Regions from separate parts of the Bradyrhizobium sp. NDS-1 genome, predicted to be linked through region 3. Evidence: predicted binding sites of a transcription regulator. Region 3 holds the regulator's gene; each other region holds the start of a gene.
The links. Region 3 encodes PhoB, which activates phosphate uptake and scavenging genes when phosphate is short. Its sites were predicted from a motif close to TGTCATNNANCTGTCAT; they were not measured.

Region 1 (6,342 bases), 160 kb from region 3:
CGCAACGCGCGGCACTGCCCGCAGGAACTGGCTGACATAGCCGATGGTGGAACGGCGAATGTTGAGCACCTGCCGCGGCTCCGCGCTGGCGAGATCGATCAGCGCACCGCGATGGCGGATGCCAATGCGCCCCGAATCACAGCGGTAATTGCCGAAGATCATCTTCAGGATCGACGATTTTCCGGCGCCCGATGGCCCCGAGAGCACCACGCACTCGCCGGGATTGACCTGGAAGGTCACGCCGCTGACGACCGGCAGCTCGATGCCGCCCTGCAGGTGCATCGTGAAGGTCTTGTTGGCGTCAGCGATTTCGATCATTGCGGTCATCTGTGAGCTCATGGCGGCAGAATCGAGGAGACGAGGAGTTGCGTATAGGGCTCGCGGGGATCGTCGAGCACCTGGTCGGTCAGACCGGTCTCGATGACCCGGCCGCCCTTCATCACCATCACGCGGTGCGACAACAGGCGCGCGACCGCGAGATCGTGGGTGACGATGATGACGGCCAGATGCAGCTCGGCGACGAGGCTGCGCACGAGGTCGAGCAGGCGGGCCTGCACTGAGACGTCAAGCCCGCCGGTCGGCTCGTCCATGAACACCAGCCGCGGCTCGGTGACGAGGTTGCGGGCGATCTGGAGGCGCTGGCGCATGCCGCCGGAATAAGTCCGCGGCGCATCGTCGATGCGGGCGATGTCGATCTCGACACGCGTGAGCCAGTCGGATGCGGTGTCGCGGATGCGACCATAGTGATTCCAGCCCACCGCCATCAGCCGCTCGCCGACATTGGCTCCGGCCGACACCGCCATGCGCAGGCCCTGCGCGGGATCCTGATGCACGAATCCCCAATCGGTGCGGAACAGAAAGCGCCGCTCGGCCTCGCCGAGCGTGGCGAGATCGCGAGCGACCCCGTCCCGCATCCGATAGGACACATGCCCGCCGCTGGCCGCGAGCTGGCCCGACAGCAGCTGCAGCAGCGTCGACTTGCCCGAACCGGACTCGCCGACGATTGCCAGCACCTCGCCGGGATAGAGCGCGAACGACACGTCGCGGCACGCGGCGATGCGGCCGAAGGACTTGCTGAGAGATGTCGCGACCAGCAGCGGCTGGTCGCTTTCAAGGGCATCGAGATCAGCCATGTGCGCCCGCCTTCTCCTTGTACGGCGCAGCGCTGAGGCTGCCGTGATGGCCAGCGGCCTGACGGCCCTCGCAATAATCGGTGTCCGAGCAGACGAACATGCGGCTGCCCTTGTCGTCGGTGACGATCTCGTCGAGATAGGAATTCTCCGCGCCGCACAGCGCGCAGGGCGCGTTGAAGCGGTAAGGCTCGAACGGGTGATCCTCGAAATCGAGTGACACCACCTTCGTGTAGGGCGGGATCGCGTAGATGCGCTTCTCGCGGCCGGCGCCAAAGAGTTGCAGCGCCGGGCAATTATCCATCTTGGGATTGTCGAATTTCGGCGTCGGCGACGGGTCCATGACGTAGCGCGCGTTCACCTTTACCGGATAGGCATAGGCGGTGGCGATGTGGCCGAAGCGGGCGATGTCCTCATAGAGCTTCACATGCATCAGGCCGTATTCGGCGAGCGCGTGCATGCGCCGCGTCTCGGTCTCGCGCGGCTCGAGGAAGCGCAGCGGCTCCGGGATCGGCACCTGATAGACCAGCACCTGATTCTCATGCAGCGCCGTCTCCGGGATGCGGTGGCGCGTCTGGATCACGGTCGCCTCCTCCGTCGCCGTCGTGGTGGCGACGCCCGCGGTCTTGGCAAAGAACTTGCGGATCGAGATCGCGTTGGTGGTGTCGTCGGACCCCTGGTCGATCACCTTCAGCACGTCCTGTGGACCGAGGATCGCGGCGGTGACCTGGACGCCGCCCGTGCCCCAGCCATAGGGCATCGGCATTTCGCGGCTGGCGAACGGCACCTGATAGCCGGGAATGGCGATCGCCTTCAGGATAGCGCGGCGGATCATCCGCTTGGTCTGCTCGTCGAGATAGGCAAAGTTGTAGGCGGGCGCGTTCATTCCGCGGCTTCCTTCATGGCATCGGGCGCCTGGGCATCCGCGAACTCCTGACGCAGCTTGCGCAAGAGGCCGAGCTCGGACTGGAAATCGACGTAGTGCGGCAGCTTCAGATGCTCGACGAAGCCGGTCGCCTGGACGTTGTCCGAATGCGACATCACGAATTCCTCGTCCTGCGCCGGCGCACGCACCTCCTCGCCTAGCTCGCGGGCGCGAAGTGCGCGATCGACCAGCGCCATCGACATGGTCTTGCGCTCGCTCTGGCCGAAGGCGAGGCCATAACCGCGGGTGAAGCACGGCGCTTCCGTCGCAGAGCCCTTGAACTGATTGACCATCTGGCACTCGGTGAGTTCGATCGAGCCCAGCGGCACGGCGAATCCGGCGTCCTCCGCGACAAAGTCCACCTCGACCTCGCCGAAGCGGATCTCGCCTGCGAAGGGATGGTTGCGGCCATAGCCGCGCTGGGTGGAATAGCCCATCGCCAGCAAGAAGCCTTCGTCGCCGCGCGCGAGGTTTTGCAGGCGCAGGTCACGGTCCGCCGGAAAATTCAGCGGCTCGCGGGTGAGATCGCCGACGCTGGCGCCGTCTTCGGCCTGCGGCGAGGATTCGATCAGCCCGTCGCGGCCGAGAATGTCGGTCACGCGCGGCGTTGGCGCCGTCGACGCCTCAGCAGTCGCCGGCGCCTCCGGCACAAAACCTTGCGCGAGCGAGGGATCGAGCAGGCGGTGGGTATAGTCGAAGGTCGGCCCGAGGATCTGGCCGCCCGGAATGTCCTTGAAGGTCGAGGACACCCGCCGCTGCACCCGCATCGCGCCGGTGTCGACCGGCTCGCTCGCGCCGAACCGCGGCATCGTGGCGCGGAAGGCGCGGACCAGGAAGATCGCCTCGATCAGATCGCCGCGTGCCTGCTTGATCGCAAGCGAGGCGAGCTCACGGTCGTAGAGCGAGCCTTCGCTCATGACGCGGTCGACGGCCAGCCCAAGCTGCCCCGAGATCTGGTCGAGCGTGACCTCCGGAACGGCTTGGTCGCCGCGCCGCACATTGGCGAGCAGGCGGTGGGCGTTCTCAATGGCGCGTTCGCCGCCTTTGACTGCGACATACATGCTTTAGCTTCCCTTGCTCACGACGCGCGTGGTGCGGGGGATCGCCACCAATGCGTCATCGGCGACCAGCACGACATCGATGCCGCGCGGAAACAGCGCCTCGTTGACATGCAGGCGCTCGAACAGATCGAACGGCTTGATCGAGGCCTGGAGCGTCGCGGCGCCGTCGATCCCCGGACCTCGCAGCTCGAAGCTGCGTCCCGAGCCCAGATGATCGACCTGGATGATCAATGTGGTCGACCGATCCGGATATTCGCTGGTGCCGAGCGCGAAGCATTCGAGCGGCGGAAGCTCCGCGCCATCGCTGATCAGCGCGAAGCTTGCGATCGAGGAATCCTGCACCACCGGCGCGCCGGTGTGGAATTTCAGCCATTTCACCAAATCCGAGCTCTCCGCCATGCGCGCATCGAGCCAGAGCGGCGTATCATGGTCGAACAGCGTCAGCGCGATCGCGGCGGTGCCGCGCATCATCCTGTCGGGCGCCCCCGCTCCCGGCACGATGCGCCGGACCGAGCCGGGCCGCGCCATCGCGTCCATCACCGAGCGAAAAGTCGATTGCGCCGATAGCACCTTGTCGACGAAACCCGGCGGCAGTTCCGCAATCGTGGTCATGATCTCACCCCTCACCGCGCACCATGGTGTAGAAATCAACCTTCGTCGCGGCGGTCTCGGCCGCCGCCTGCTTGCGGCGAATCATAAGCTGCTCGCGCAACGGCGCGATAACGTCCCGTTCGACCGCTCTGCCGAAATCCCTGGACTGCACCAGCGCATCGCACAGGGCGATCAGCCGCGCCTTCTCACCGTCCCGCCCGAGCGTGTAGCCGAAGCCGACCTCGCCGCTTGCAAGCCGGACCGCCGCGCGCGAGACCGTGGCTTCGCCGAGATTGAAGGGCGCGCCGTCGCCGCCGGCCCGGCCACGCAGCATGACGACGCCGTTTTCGGGGGCGCGCAGATCCTGATGGGCCGGCAGAGCCGAGTTCAAGCCCAAGTCGCGGAGGCGGGCGGCGATCTCGCCCGCCTCCGCGTGCGCCAGCACGGCCATGGCGGCCTTGCGCTGGGCTTTCTGGTCGTTGTGCTGCGTCACCGATTCACCGAACTTGCCGATTCTAAGTTGTCTATGATAATAGACAACTTCATAAGTGAGCGCCATGACTGTTTCGTGACAAAACCGTGATTTCTGGGCTAGGCTGACCGGCGATATGAGCATGCAAGACACTGCGTCGTCGGGCGTTGCGCTGTGGCGCCTCGTTGCCGACGGCATCGAGCGCGGCATCGCCGACGGCCGCTTTGCGGCCGGCGACAAATTGCCGGGCGAGATGGAGATCGCCGAAACCTATCGCGTCAACCGCCACACCGTGCGGCGCGCGCTGGCGGCCCTTGCCGAGCGCGGCCTGGTGCGGGCCGAGCGCGGCAGCGGAACCTATGTCGAGGCGCAGAAGCTCGCCTATCCCTTGCGTTCGCGTACCCGCTTTTCCGAGATCGTCGGCGCCGAGGGGCGCGAACCGCATGGCCGGCTGATCGAGGCAACGGAGGACGTCGCGACGCGCGAGCTGGCGCGGGAGCTCGGATTGAAGACCGGCGCGCCCTTGGTGCGGATCGAGGCCATCCGCCTCGCCGATCGCACGCCGATCTGCGTCTCGACCACCTGGCTGTCGGCCGTGCTGTTTCCCGACGCGGGCGCCGTGTTCGCCGCGACGCGCTCGATGACGAAACTGCTCGAACATTTCGGCGTGCGCGACTATCGCCGCGGCGCGACCCGGATCACCGCCGGCATCGTGGACGCGACCGATGCGGCCCGGCTCGATCTCGCGCTGGGACGCCCGATCCTGGTGGTCGACGCGACCGACCACGATCTGGCCGGCAAGCCGCTGATGACCAAGCATTCGCGCTTCGCCGCGGAGCGGGTGGAGTTTCTGGTGGAGAACGGCTGACGTGACCGCTTCTTCCCCTCTCCCCTTGTGGGAGAGGGTGGCTCGCCGCGATTGCGGCGAGACGGGTGAGGGGTTCTCTCCGCGAGCGAATCTCTCGCGCCGAACTTGCGGAGACAGACCCCTCATCCGGCGCTTCGCGCCACCTTCTCCCACAAGGGGAGAAGGAAAAAACTCAGGCTATCGCGCGCCTTCCGATGATCGCAAAGCGCAGCTTGCCCGAGACGAAGTCGATCGCGGCGACGGCGACCAGGATCATCAGGATCAAGAACGACACTTTCTGCCATTCCAGCACGCGGATCTGCTCGGCGAGTTGGAGACCGATGCCGCCGGCACCGACGATCCCGATGATGGTGGCCGAGCGCGTGTTGGATTCGATGAAGTACAACACCTGGCCCGCGATCACGGGCAGCACCTGCGGTAACAGGCCGAAGCGGATCTCGTGCAGCGCGCTCCCGCCGGAGGCGCGAATGCCTTCGACCTGTTTCTGGTCGGCACCTTCGATCGCCTCCGAGAACAGTTTGCCAAAGGCGCCGAAATCCGCCACCGCAATGGCGAGCACGCCGGCGAACGGGCCCAGCCCGACGACGTTGATCCACACCAGCGCCCAGATCAGCGTGTCGACGCCGCGGATCGAATCCAGCACGCGGCGAACCGGAAAGCGAAGGAGCTTCGACGGCACCACGTTGCGCGCGGCAAGCAGGCTGACAGGAAGCGCGAACACCGCGGCCAGCGTCGTGCCGAGCAGCGCGATCGAGAGGGTCTCGCCGAGGGCCTTCAGATAGATCGGCAGCGAAGAGCCGGGATCAGGGGGGATCATCATCAATGTGATCCAGCCGAGCTGGCTGAGACCAGCGATGAATCGCGCCGGCGAAAAATCGAGATCGACGAGGCCGTAGACGAGGATCGCGAACGCCGCGACGATCATCCCGGGCATGGCGAGGCGCGCCGAGGCGGGCCGGTCGAAAACATCGGGGTGGCGCGCGCGAAGCTCTCGCATATCGAACTCGTGCGGCCTCGTCACGTGCGCACCTCCCCGCCGAACAGGCGGCCGCGCAGCCAGCCGGTGGTGATGTCGATGATGAAGACGGTGATGATGATGGTGAGCAGAATCGCGCTGACGTCCGAGTAATAGAACTTGCGGATGGCGACGACGAGCTCCTGACCGATGCCGCCGGCGCCGACGAAGCCCATCACGGAGGCTTCGCGGACGTTGATCTCGAAGCGCAGCAGCGCGTAGCTGGCATAGCCCGCCGTCACTTGCGGCACCACCGCGAACCGCATGCAGGACAGCCAGC
Region 2 (6,342 bases), 150 kb from region 3:
ACGAGCGAATGGGCGTTGCCGCCGCAGTTCGAGAACGGGATCGTCCCGGAAGATCTGCTGTCGAACAAATATGGCCATCGTCTCCACTTCTGGGATCTACGCGCACGTCGCAACGTTCAGACCATCGATCTCGGCGCCAACCATCAGATGGCGCTGGAGGTGCGGCCGGCGCACGATCCGGTTCGCGAATACGGCTTCGTTGGCGTTGTGGTCGACACCACCAATCTCGAAGCATCGATCTGGACGTGGTGGCGCGAAGGCGGGAAATTCCACGCAGAGAAGACGGCCACGATCCCGCCCGAGCCCGCGCCAAAGGAGAAGCTCCCGCCGCTGCTGCAGGGCTTTGGTGCCGTGCCGCCGCTGGTGACCGACATCGACCTGTCGATGGATGACCGGTTCCTCTATGTCTCGTGCTGGGGCACGGGTGAAATGCGGCAGTACGACGTCACTGATCCGCGCAAGCCGAAGCTTGCGGGCTCGGTTCACATCGGCGGCATTGCACGCCGAACGGCGCATCCGAATGGCAAGGCCTTTGCGGCCGGCCCGCAAATGGTCGAGATCAGCCGCGACGGCAGGCGCGTATACTGGACCAATTCGCTCTATTCCACCTGGGACGACCAGTTCTATCCCGACGGAGTTCCGGGCGTGGAGGTGATGGCCAATGTCGGTCGCAACGGCGGCCTCGAGCTCGACAAGGACTACTTCGTGAGCTTCCCCGACGGATATCGCGCGCACCAGATCAGGCTCGAGGGCGGCGATTGTTCGACAGACTCGTTTTGCTACCCGTCGGTCTAGACGGGGGGCACGCGAGCCCGGCGCTTGGCTGGCTCTGGTTCGCTCTTGTTGCGAGCGGTTTCTACCACGGGGTCAATCCGGGGATGGGATGGCCGCTCGCGGTTTCGGCCGGGCTGATGGACAAGAGCCCACGCGCGCTCTTCCGCGCGTTGTGGGCACTGGCGGCCGGGCATCTTCTGGCGACGCTTCTCGTGGTGCTGCCGTTCGCATTCCTGTTCGTGCTGGCCGAGTGGCAGCGTTCGATCCAGCTCAGCGCGAGCCTTCTCGTCATCGCTTTCGGTGTCTATCGGTTGATCGCGCGGCGCCATCCCCGCGCGCTGGCACGAATTCCGCCGACGCAATTGGCACTCTGGTCATTTGCCGTTGCCATCGCTCACGGCGCCGCACTGATGCTCGTGCCGATTTATCTCGGGCTTTGCCAGGCCTTGGCACTCGATCCCGGCCATGAGGCGGCAGAAGCGCTAATGAAGGCAAATCTCGGGATGGCGGTGCTGGTGTCCTTCGTGCACGTGATCGCCATGGTCAGCGCCGGCGGAAGTCTGGCCTGGCTGGTCTACCGCTATCTGGGATTGCAGTTCGTTTCGCGAAGCTGGTTCAATCTGGATGCGGTTTGGGCGATCAGCCTCGTTCTGGTCGGCGCGGTGGCGCTCGCATTCAGTCTTGCGAGCTGAGGGTCATGCCTACCGCGCCAACGCCCATTCACCGATGATGCGGAAGCGTGCCCTCGCATCGTCCTGCTCGAACAGAGCGAGACGATCGATTGCCAACATGCCGAGACGGAGCGCGGCAAATCGCGCTCGCAACATCTCCAAAATCGGCCCGCGCCGCTCCGCATCGAGCCGCCCGGTCAGCGTCATGTGGAAGCGGAATTCTTCCATCACGTAAGGGTAGCCCCAGCGGTCGAGATGGTCGCGCTGCAGTTCGCTGAGCTTCTCGGGTCTGCGCCGCGCGCGGTCTTCCGCAGACAAAGCGGCGCGGAACGAGTCGAATTCGCGGACGCAATCGGCGGCGAGCGCTTGAAGTGCCTCGACAGGCTCGGCTGGAATGACGGCGATGAAGCCACTGATGGCATCGACGACCGGCCGGATCACAGGAAGCGGCCGCGGCTTGCCGGCGAATGTCGCGCAGGCGGCCATCAGCTCGGCATCAGTCTTGCCAGGCGCGAGCGCCATCGGCGCCTTCAGCGTGGCGTGAAAGCCGTATTTGCGGGGATCGGCGCTGACGTCGCGCCAGTCAGGCGCGACCTCCAACGCCTCGCGCGGAAATGGCAGCTCGTTGCCGGTGTAGGCATCGTAACCGAGCAGCTCCGCGCCGAAGCGCGAGAGCGCGTGATCGGCGCCTGCGGCAAAATAGATCGCGTAGCGGGGAAAACCTGTCATTGCTCGAGCATAGCCGGTTTAGGCCGCGACGACAGCTTCGCGTGGCGCCGCCGCCACAGCGGTGAGTAGCCGCGTCGCATCGGTGAGATGAACCAGCTTTCCGCCTGATATCACCGCGATCAGCCGCGGTCTCAGCTTCACGCTGTCGTCGACCAGCAGAATGTCGGCGCGGCGGCCTTCCGCGAGCACGCCGCGATCGGTAAGACCGGTCGCGCGCGCAGGGCCGGCGGAGACTAGGTTCCAGGCTTCGGTCAGCGGCAGCACGCCGTCGGCGGCGAGCCGGAACGCGGCGAGCAGCTGCGCGGGATAGTAATAGTCCGACGCCAGCACCGAGCAGAGGCCCTTGGCGATCATGTCGGAGGCCCTGGTCCAGCCGGTGTGGCTGCCGCCGCGCACGACGTTCGGCGCGCCGTAGACGATGGCATCGCCGTGGCTTGCCGCCGCCCGCGCCGTCTCCTCGTTGACCGGAAACTCCGCGATCTCAGCGCCGAGCGCGCGAAACTCCTGGCGCATTGCCGGTGTCGCATCGTCGTGCGAGAGCATCCGCACTTCGGCAGCGCGGGCCACGGCGGCGAGACGCGATACGGAAGCTGGCACCTCGTCCGCGCGCGAGACGACGCTCTCGACGAGGCGGTCGAAATCCTCGGCTGACAACCCGGTGCGCTCCACCATGCGGTTGCGCTTGCGCGGCTTGGCCATGTCGGCGACGGTGCCGTCCATGTGGTCGTTGAAGGCGAACAGGTCGACCCGGCGCTCGGAGAGCCACTGGCTGATCTCAATCTCGGTGTCGAGATTGTAGGTCTCGTGCCGCAGGTGGAAGCGGGTGTCGGCGGCGAATTGCGGGCGCTGCCGCTCGATTGCCTCCATCAGGGCGCGCGCGTTGTCGGCGCTGCGCAGGCCGGGTTCCCACGAACAGGTCGTGGCATGAAAGACCGTCGTGATGCCGTTGCTGATCGCCTGGCGATCGCTGTCGGCGAGCGCGACGTCGATGGGGAAATCGACGCCGGCGCGCGGCATCATCTGCCGCTCGAAGGCATCGCCATGCAGATCGACGATGCCGGGCAGCACCAGCAGATTGCGGGCATCGATCGCAAGCCGCGCCCGGCCGCGAGAGGCATCGATCGCGGCGATGTCCTGTCCGGACACCGCCAATGACGTTTCGACGAGCTCGGCGCCGATCAGGGCCCGGCCGCCCTCAAGGATGATGTCTGTCACGCGACCGCGCTTCGTTTGCTGGCAAGGGAACTAGCAAGGGAACTGGCAGGAGAATTGGTGAGAGATCTCGCCCGTGCTTCGTATGTCGCAAGGAAATCTTCAATCCCGAGCTTGCGGAAATCGGGCAGGGCTTCACGCAATTTGTCGTGATTCCAATCCCACCAGGCCAGCCGGGCGAGCCGTCCGGCGATCTCCTCGGAGAACCGCCGCCGCATGATGCGGGCCGGATTGCCGGCGACGATGGTATAGGCCGGCACGTCCTTGGTGACGATGGCGCCGGCCGCGATCACCACGCCGGTGCCGATGTTGCGGCCGGGAAGCACGATCGCGCCATGGCCGATCCAGACGTCGTGGCCGATATGGACGTGGTGCCGGCGCCGCCAGTCGAAGAATTCGGCATCGTCGCTCTCGCCTTCGAAATAGGCGCTGGAGCGGTAGGTGAAATGCGCCTGCGTCGCGCGGAGCATCGGATGATTGCCGGGATTGATCCGCGTCATCGCCGCGATCGAGCAGAACTTTCCGATGGTGGCGTAGGTGATCTGGGCATCGTTGACGACATAGGAGTAATCGCCCATCGCCACGTCATGCAGGATCGTGCGCGCGCCGACCTCGGTATAGGCGCCGAGCCTGGTCTCATGCAGCTTGGCCGAGGGATCGATGGTCGGCTGGACCGAAAGAGCTTTGGCGACCATGTTGCATCCGGAGTCAGGAGGGTGAGCGTTCCTCTTCGAGCGGCTTGATGACGATGTCATGACGCCGCGATGACAGGGGATGAGTTGTGCAGGATCGCCGCATTGCAACGCCCGTGTCACACAAGTGTTAAGTGCCGGCGTTAGCGGTTGGCCCCAGCTAATCTGGAGCGCTGCATGCTGGTGGTGGATGGTCTGACGTGTCGCTTCGGCGCAAAAGCCGCGGTCGACGACGCCTCGTTTCAAGTTTCGCCCGGCGGGTTCGTCGGTGTGATCGGACGGTCCGGCGCCGGCAAGTCGACGCTGCTGCGGAGCATCAACCGCCTGGTGACGCCGAACGACGGGCGCATCCTGTTCGACGGGATCGACGTCACCGCGCTGCGCGGCAAGGAGCTGCGGCAGTGGCGGGCACGCTCGGCGATGATCTTCCAGCAGTTCAACCTGGTCGGCCGGCTCGATGTCCTCACCAACGTCCTGATGGGACGCCTTGCCACGATGCCGGCCTGGCGCTCGCTCTCGCAAATCTGGCCGGAGCAGGACAAGGCGTTGGCGATGTCCGCACTCGAACAGTTCGACATTGCGTCGCTTGCCGCCCAGCGCGCCGACCAGCTCTCCGGCGGCCAGCAGCAGCGCGTGGCGATCGCGCGCGCCCTCGTGCAGCAGCCCGACATCATCCTCGCCGACGAGCCGATCGCATCGCTCGATCCGCGCAACACCAAGATCGTGATGGACGCGCTGCTGCGCATCAACAAGCATTTCGGCATCACCGTGCTCTGCAATCTGCATTCGCTCGATCTGGCGCGCAGCTATTGCGACCGCCTGATCGGTATGGCGCAGGGGCGCGTCGTGTTCGACGGGGCGCCGTCCGCGCTGACCGACCACGTGGCACGCGAGCTCTACGATCTCGAAGCCGCCGACGTCATGGGCACCGTGCCTGTCCCGGCGCCCGACGGGGTCCCGGCGCTCGGAACGGCCGCGGCCGCCTGAGCGGCGCCTGTTTCTTTTGCAAGTCTTTGCGTCAACCGACCCAAACTGATGAAGAGGGTAGCATGATCACTCGCAGATTAGTCCTTGCCGGCGCCGCCGCGCTCGCTTTCACGGCCTCCGCCTCGGCAAACGATTGGAAAGCCAAATATCCCGAACTGACTTTCGCGGTCGTCCCGGCCGAGAACGCGTCCGGTGTCACCGAGCGCTGGGCCCCGTTCATGACCTACCTGTCGAAGGAACTCGGTGTGGCGGTCAAGCTGCGCATCGCCAACGACTACGCCGCGGTGATTGAGGGCCAGCGAGCCGGCAATATCCACGTCGCCAGCTACGGCTCGGCGGCGTTCGCGCGCGCGCGCCTGACGGGCGTCAAGAGCGAAGCCTTCGCCAACGATATCAATGCCGATGACTCGACCGGCTATTATTCAGTGTTCTTCGTCAAGGCAAACAGCCCCTACAAGAAGATCGATGACCTCAAGGGCAAGAACCTCGGTCTCGTCGATCCGAACTCGACTTCGGGCAACAATGTGCCGCGTTTCGAACTCGACAAGTTGGGCATCCACGACGCCGATACCTATTTCAGCAAGGTCGTCTTCACCGGCAGCCATGAGAACGCGATGCTGGCGCTGGCGCAAGGCACGGTCGAGGTTGCCGCCAACCAGTGGACCAGCGACAACGATTCCACGCTGGCGCAGATGCTGACCAAGGGCATGCTGAAGAACGCCGACGGCTCGGCGATGAAGAAGGACGATTTCCGCATCATCCACAAATCGGCGCCGATCATCAACGGGCCCTATGCCTATAATTCCGACCTGCCGGCAGAGGCCAAGGCGGCCATCGCGAAGGCGTTCTTCGACGCGCCGACCAAGGACAAGGCCGCCTTCGATCGTCTCTCCGACGGGCAGAAGAAGGGCTTTCATCCCGCCACCACCAAGGACTGGGATGGCACGATCGAGCTGATCAAGTTCGTCGACGCGCTACGTAAGAAGAAGGCGTCCTGAGTTTCGGGACGAGGCACCTCGAGCCGGGTCCATCGACCCGGCTCTTTCTTTGACCGGACTTGATCTCAGGCCGATGACAACAGCGGTTTCGCTCCTTCCCGACCAGCAGCTCGCCATGCTCAATGCCGCCTATCGCCGGGCGGTTGGGCGCAAGCGGCTCCGCCTGCTGCTGGGGATCGTGGTCTTCGCCGCGGCGCTGCTGCTGGCAGCGATCGGCGCCGAAGTGAATCTGCGCACGCTCTTCACTTATTTCGGCAATTTCATCAGCTATTTCGACCG
Region 3 (6,342 bases):
GGCATTGCGATCTTTCTCACCGAGCTCTGTCCGCAATGGCTGCGCCGGCCGATCGGCATGGCGGTCGAGCTGCTCGCCGGAATTCCCTCGATCATCTACGGCATGTGGGGTTTCTTCGTGCTGGGCCCGTTCCTGGCCAACAGCTTCCAGCCCTTCATGATCAGCGTCTTCGACGGCGTTCCCGTCCTCGGGGCGATCTTCGCAGGTCCCCCGTCCTATCTCAGCACGTTCAACGCCGCGCTGATCCTCGCCATCATGGTGCTGCCCTTCATCACCTCGATCTCGGTCGACGTGTTCAAGACGGTGCCGCCGGTGCTGAAGGAAGCCGCCTACGGCGTCGGCTGCACCACCTGGGAAGTCGTCCGCAGCGTGGTGATCCCCTACACCCGGGTCGGCATCATCGGCGGCGTCATGCTGGCGCTGGGCCGCGCGCTCGGCGAGACCATGGCCGTGACGTTCATCATCGGCAATTCGTTCCGCATCTCCTCGTCGATCTTCGCGCCCGGCACCACGATCTCGGCGGCGATCGCCTCCGAGTTCGCCGAGAGCGACGGCCTGCACCAGTCCGGCCTGATCCTGCTCGGCCTGTTGCTGTTCGTGTTGACGTTCTTCGTGCTGGCCGCAGCGCGGCTGATGCTGATGCGGCTGGACAAGAAAGCGGGGAACTGACGTCATGGCCCTCAATCCGATCTATTCGCGCCGCCGCCGCAAGGACATCGTCATCCGCGGGCTCTGCATCGCCGCGGCCGCCTTCGGCGTCACCTGGCTCGCGCTGATCCTGATCACGCTGCTCTACAACGGCCTGGCTGGCCTGAACCTCCAGGTCTTCACCGCCGACACGCCGCCGCCCGGCTCGACCGAAGGCGGCCTGCGCAACGCCATCGTCGGCTCGATCATCATGACCGTGCTCGGCGTCGGCATCGGCGCGCCGCTCGGCCTGTTCGCCGGCACCTATCTTGCCGAGTACGGCCGCAACGACAGGCTGACTTCGGTGATCCGCTTCATCAACGACATCCTCTTGTCGGCGCCCTCGATCATCATCGGCCTGTTCATCTATGGCGCGGTGGTGGTGCCGATGCGCGGCTTCTCGGCGCTCGCGGGAGCGCTGGCACTCGCGGTCATCGTCATCCCGGTCGTGGTGCGCACCACGGAGGACATGCTGCTGCTGGTGCCGAATCCGTTGCGCGAAGCCGCCAGCGCATTGGGTCTCCCGCGTTCGCTGGTGATCAAGCGCATCGCCTATCGCGCGGCACGCGCGGGCCTCATCACAGGCGTGCTGCTCGCCACCGCCCGCGTCGCCGGCGAGACCGCGCCGCTGCTGTTCACCGCGCTGTCGAACCAGTTCTTCAGCCTCGGCCTGGACAAGACGATGGCCAACCTGCCGGTCACCATCAACAATTTCGTCCAGAGCCCCTACGCCTATTGGAAGCAGCTCGCCTGGAGCGGCGCGCTGCTGATCACCCTGACCGTGCTTGCCCTGAACATTGGCGCGCGCATCATCGGCGCCGAGAGGACTGCAAAATGAGTGAAATGTCTGTTTCCGTGAGCGCGCCGACCGTTCATCCCGGCTCGCAGCCGCTGCCCGAGGCACCCGCCAAGGTCACCGCGCGCAACCTCAACTTCTACTACGGCGAGCACCATGCGCTGAAGAACATCAATCTGGCGCTCGGCACCAACCGCGTCACGGCCTTCATCGGCCCGTCCGGTTGCGGCAAGTCGACCCTGCTGCGCATCTTCAACCGGATGTATGATCTCTATCCGGGCCAGCGCGCTACCGGCCAGCTGATGCTCGACCAGACCAACATCCTCGACCCCAGGCTCGACCTCAATCTTCTGCGCGCCCGGGTCGGCATGGTGTTCCAGAAGCCGACGCCGTTCCCGATGACGATCTACGAGAACATCGCGTTCGGCATCCGTCTCTACGAGAAGATCTCGAAGTCCGAGATGGACGGCCGCGTCGAGAAGGCGCTGCGCGGCGGCGCGCTGTGGAACGAGGTCAAGGACAAGCTCAACGCCTCCGGCCTGTCGCTCTCCGGCGGCCAGCAGCAGCGCCTGTGCATTGCCCGCACCGTCGCGGTGCGGCCCGAAGTGATCCTGTTCGACGAGCCCTGCTCGGCGCTCGACCCGATCTCGACCGCCAAGGTCGAGGAACTGATCCAGGAACTGTCCGAGAACTACACGATCGCAATCGTCACCCACAACATGCAGCAGGCGGCGCGCGTCTCCGACAAGACCGCCTTCATGTATCTCGGCGAGCTGATCGAGTTCGACGACACCAGCAAGATCTTCACGTCGCCGACCGACCGGCGCACGCAGGATTACATCACCGGCCGGTTCGGCTGAGGAGACGGGACATGGGTACTGAACATACCGCAAAGGCTTTCGACACCGACCTCCAGGAGCTCACCCGACTGGTCGCCGAGATGGGCGGCATCGCCGAGCGCATGATCGTCGAATCCGTCGACGCGCTGATCCGCCGCGACGTCGCGCTCGGCCAGCGCGTCGTCACCATCGACACCGAACTCGACGCGCTGCAGAAGAAGATCGAGGAGCGCGCCGTGCTCACCATCGCCCGCCGTCAGCCGATGGCGGTCGATCTGCGCGAGATCGTCGGCGCCATGCGCGTTGCGACCGACCTCGAGCGCATCGGCGACCTCGCCAAGAACATGGGCAAGCGCGTCGCCGCGCTGGAGACGGATTTCCATCCGCTGAAACTGTTCCGTGGCCTGGAGCACATGACCGACCTCGTGCAGCAGCAGGTCAAGTCGGTGCTGGACGCCTACGCCGCGCACGATCTGCCGGCGGCGATGGCGGTGTGGAAGGGCGACGAGGAAGTCGACGCGATCTGCACCTCGCTGTTCCGCGAGCTCCTCACCTACATGATGGAGGATCCGCGCAACATCTCGTTCTGCATCCATCTGATGTTCTGCGCCAAGAACATCGAGCGGATCGGCGACCACGCCACCAACATCGCCGAGACCGTGTTCTACATGATCGAGGGCCAGGCGATCACCGACAAGCGGCCGAAGGGGGACATGACCAACTTCGCCACGACGATCCCGAATAGCTGAAGACCTCAAGGAGCGACGACACCATGGGCGCACGCATTATGGTGGTTGAGGACGAGGAAGCTCTCACCGAGCTTCTTCGCTACAACCTCGAAGGCGACGGCTATGACGTCGAGACGGTCATGCGCGGCGACGACGCCGACACCCGCCTCAAGGAGCACATTCCCGACCTGATCGTGCTCGACTGGATGCTGCCCGGCCTGTCAGGCATCGAGCTGTGCCGCCGCCTGCGCACCCGTCCCGAGACCAAGCAACTGCCGATCATCATGCTCACCGCGCGCGGCGAGGAGAGCGAGCGCGTACGTGGCCTTGCGACCGGCGCCGACGACTACATCGTGAAGCCGTTCTCCGTGCCGGAGCTCCTGGCGCGCGTGAAGGGCCTCCTGCGGCGCGCCAGTCCCGAGCGGCTAGCCACCGTGCTCGCCTATGGCGACATCGAGCTCGACCGCGACAAGCGCCGCGTGGCGCGCTCGGGCCGGCCGATCGATCTCGGACCGACCGAATACCGGCTGCTGGAGTTCTTCCTGGAGCATCCCGGCCGCGTGTTCTCGCGCGAGCAGCTGCTCGACAGCGTCTGGGGCCGCGACATCTACATCGACGAGCGCACCGTCGACGTCCATATCGGCCGCCTGCGCAAGCTGCTCAATCTCGGCCGCGAGCAGGACCCGATCCGCACCGTCCGCGGCGCGGGCTATGCGCTCGATGATCGCTTCGCGAAGGCGGAGCAGACGTAAGGGGTTCTGGGAAATTCTGGCGACACACTCAGTGTCGTCCCGGACAAGCGAAGCGCTGATCCGGGACCCATAACCACAGGGCGTGGTTTGGCGAAGACTCGGAGTGACCGTCTAGCGCAACATCTGCGCCCTGTGGTTATGGCTCCCCGCGTTCGCGGGGACGACACCGAGTTGGTTGAGGCGCCGTCGCGCTACGGCAGCCGTCGTTGCAGTCAGCAAATCAGCTAACTTACCGCGTGCTCGGCTTGGCCGGTGCACGACGGCGGTCCGCTGCGGGCTGATACGCCACGCGCGAGTGCTGGGCGCAATAGGGCAGGCCGGAGAGCGCCTTGCCGCCGCAGAAGAAGAAATCCGGGCTCGAGGGATCGCCGACCGGCCAGTGGCAGGTCGCCTCGTTCAGCTCCAGCAGCGACAGCCGCTGGCTCATCGGCACCACGTTGTCGTAGGTGACCGGTTCGGCCTCCACTTCGACCTCGAAGGCCTGCGCCAGCGCGGTGTTGCCGCGCGCAATGGGGCGGGTCACCCGCATCATGTGCTGCGCGGGACGCGCCTTGCGCGGCCGGGGTGCTGCCGATGAAGGGCTTTTGGCACGGCCGGACAGACCGAGCCTGTGCACTTTGCCGATCACGGCATTGCGGGTCACATTGCCGAGCTCTGCTGCGATCTGGCTGGCCGAAAGTCCGGCCTCCCAGAACTTTTTCAGCTGCTCGACGCGATCATCGGACCAGGTCAAAACCGTCATTGCACCCTTTCCCTCGCTGCCGGCCAACCATCCTGGGGCCTTGCAGCGAATGCCTAAGCCTTCAAAAACCCGTGTCGTCAGAATCCCTTAAGGCTCGCCGGGCGCGCCACTGACGCCCGAACGTTTACGCCGGTACATGAGGACTCTTGGGATCAGAACCGCTGCACGAGATGTCGTATCTGACAATCCAAACGCTACAATATGGCGTGACTCCCGCGCAAGAGTCCGCCGACTCGCTTCCACATGTTCCGTGGTGAAAACCCGCGAAATCGGCACCGCAAGACTACGGATTCAGCGTTTCCCGAGGCTTTCCCAGCGGCATTGACACCCGTCTTGCCAGGCATAAGATAGTCGCGCGTGCCGCCCTTAAAAGGCGGCACGTTTCGTTTTCCGGGCCGGTCGATGGTGCGTTGCCCAATGCGCGCGTCACACCGTCCGCAACATTCAAGTGGCCGTCATGACTAACAGCGCAGCGCCGCATTTGCTCCCCGTTTTCGCCAGGGCCGACCTCGGTTTCGAACGCGGCGAAGGCTGCTGGCTGATCGCGACCAATGGCGAGCGCTATCTCGATTTCACCTCGGGCGTCGCCGTGAATGCGCTCGGCCATTGCCACCCGCATCTAACCAAGGCGCTGCAGGAGCAGGCGACGAAGCTGTGGCACATGTCGAACCTGTTCCAGAGCCCGGACGGCGAGAAGCTCGCCGTGCGCCTGTGCAACGAGAGCTTCGCGGACTTCGTGTTCTTCTGCAATTCCGGCGCCGAAGCGCTGGAGGGCGTGATCAAGCTGGTCCGCCATCATCACTTCTCCAAGGGCCATCCCGAGCGCTACCGCATCATCACCTTCGAAGGCGCCTTCCATGGCCGCACCCTGGCGACCCTCGCAGCGACCGGCTCTGCGAAATATCTCGAAGGTTTCGGCCCGCCGATGGATGGTTTCGACCAGGTCCCGCATGGTGACCTCGACGCCGTCAAGAAGGCGATCGGGCCCGACACCGCCGGCATCCTGATCGAGCCGATCCAGGGCGAGGGCGGCGTGCGCGCCGCGACGCCGGCCTTCCTCAAGGCGCTGCGCCAGCTCTGCGACGACAAGGGCCTGCTGCTCGCCTTCGACGAGGTGCAGACCGGCATGGGCCGCACGGGAGATCTCTTCGCCTATCGCCGCACCGGCGTCACACCCGACGTGATGTCGCTGGCCAAGGCGCTCGGCGGCGGCTTCCCGATCGGCGCGGTGCTGGCGACGGCGGAAGCGGCTTCCGGCATGGGACCCGGTTCGCACGGCTCGACCTTCGGCGGCAATCCGCTGGCGATCTCGGCGGCCAACGCCGTGCTCGACGTCATGCTCGAGCCCGGCTTCTTCGACCACGTGCAGAAAATGTCGCTGCTGCTCAAGCAGAAGCTCGCCTCCGTGATCGACCGTCACCCCGATGTCGTCAGCGAAGTGCGCGGCGAGGGCCTCCTGGTCGGCATCAAGGCCGTGGTGCCGTCGGGCGATCTCGTGGCTGCCTTGCGTGGTGAAAAGCTGCTCACGGTCGGCGCGGGCGACAATGTCGTGCGCTTCCTGCCGCCTCTGATCGTCACTGAAGCCGAGATCGAGGACAGCGTCGTCAGGCTCGAGCGCGCCTGCGCTGCGATCTCGTCCAGCCAGACCAAGCGGGCGGCAAGCTGATGAGCAAGTCGCCGAAACATTTCCTCGACATCAACGAGCTCCCGCTGTCGGAGCTCAAGCGCATGCTCGCCGCATCCTCCGCCATGAAGGCGAAGCAGAAGGCGCAGCAGCCGGTCAAGCCGCTCGAAGGCA

Region 1: a site for PhoB is predicted at 4,265-4,281, ahead of phnF (phosphonate metabolism transcriptional regulator PhnF). Genes of this name have one in related genera too.
Region 2: a site for PhoB is predicted at 4,140-4,156, ahead of phnC (phosphonate ABC transporter ATP-binding protein). Genes of this name have one in related genera too.

What each region holds. Positions count from the first base shown of each region.
Region 1 is NZ_CP136628.1:7,206,783-7,213,124, forward strand. Features, by position in the region: gene phnL (phosphonate C-P lyase system protein PhnL) at 1-327, opposite strand, end outside; gene phnK (phosphonate C-P lyase system protein PhnK) at 336-1,133, opposite strand; gene RX330_RS33660 (alpha-D-ribose 1-methylphosphonate 5-phosphate C-P-lyase PhnJ) at 1,126-2,016, opposite strand; gene RX330_RS33665 (carbon-phosphorus lyase complex subunit PhnI) at 2,013-3,116, opposite strand; gene phnH (phosphonate C-P lyase system protein PhnH) at 3,120-3,728, opposite strand; gene phnG (phosphonate C-P lyase system protein PhnG) at 3,733-4,158, opposite strand; gene phnF (phosphonate metabolism transcriptional regulator PhnF) at 4,316-5,047, shown strand; gene phnE (phosphonate ABC transporter, permease protein PhnE) at 5,220-6,044, opposite strand; gene phnE (phosphonate ABC transporter, permease protein PhnE) at 6,065-6,342, opposite strand, start outside.
Region 2 is NZ_CP136628.1:7,213,526-7,219,867, reverse strand. Features, by position in the region: gene RX330_RS33725 (selenium-binding family protein) at 1-795, shown strand, start outside; gene RX330_RS33720 (hypothetical protein) at 879-1,466, shown strand; gene RX330_RS33715 (DUF1045 domain-containing protein) at 1,476-2,174, opposite strand; gene RX330_RS33710 (alpha-D-ribose 1-methylphosphonate 5-triphosphate diphosphatase) at 2,193-3,389, opposite strand; gene RX330_RS33705 (chloramphenicol acetyltransferase) at 3,386-4,081, opposite strand; gene phnC (phosphonate ABC transporter ATP-binding protein) at 4,256-5,065, shown strand; gene phnD (phosphonate ABC transporter substrate-binding protein) at 5,128-6,063, shown strand; gene phnE (phosphonate ABC transporter, permease protein PhnE) at 6,137-6,342, shown strand, end outside.
Region 3 is NZ_CP136628.1:7,362,380-7,368,721, reverse strand. Features, by position in the region: gene pstC (phosphate ABC transporter permease subunit PstC) at 1-669, shown strand, start outside; gene pstA (phosphate ABC transporter permease PstA) at 674-1,525, shown strand; gene pstB (phosphate ABC transporter ATP-binding protein PstB) at 1,522-2,343, shown strand; gene phoU (phosphate signaling complex protein PhoU) at 2,355-3,071, shown strand; gene phoB (phosphate regulon transcriptional regulator PhoB) at 3,095-3,802, shown strand; gene RX330_RS34455 (GcrA family cell cycle regulator) at 4,032-4,544, opposite strand; gene RX330_RS34450 (aspartate aminotransferase family protein) at 5,002-6,210, shown strand; gene argF (ornithine carbamoyltransferase) at 6,210-6,342, shown strand, end outside.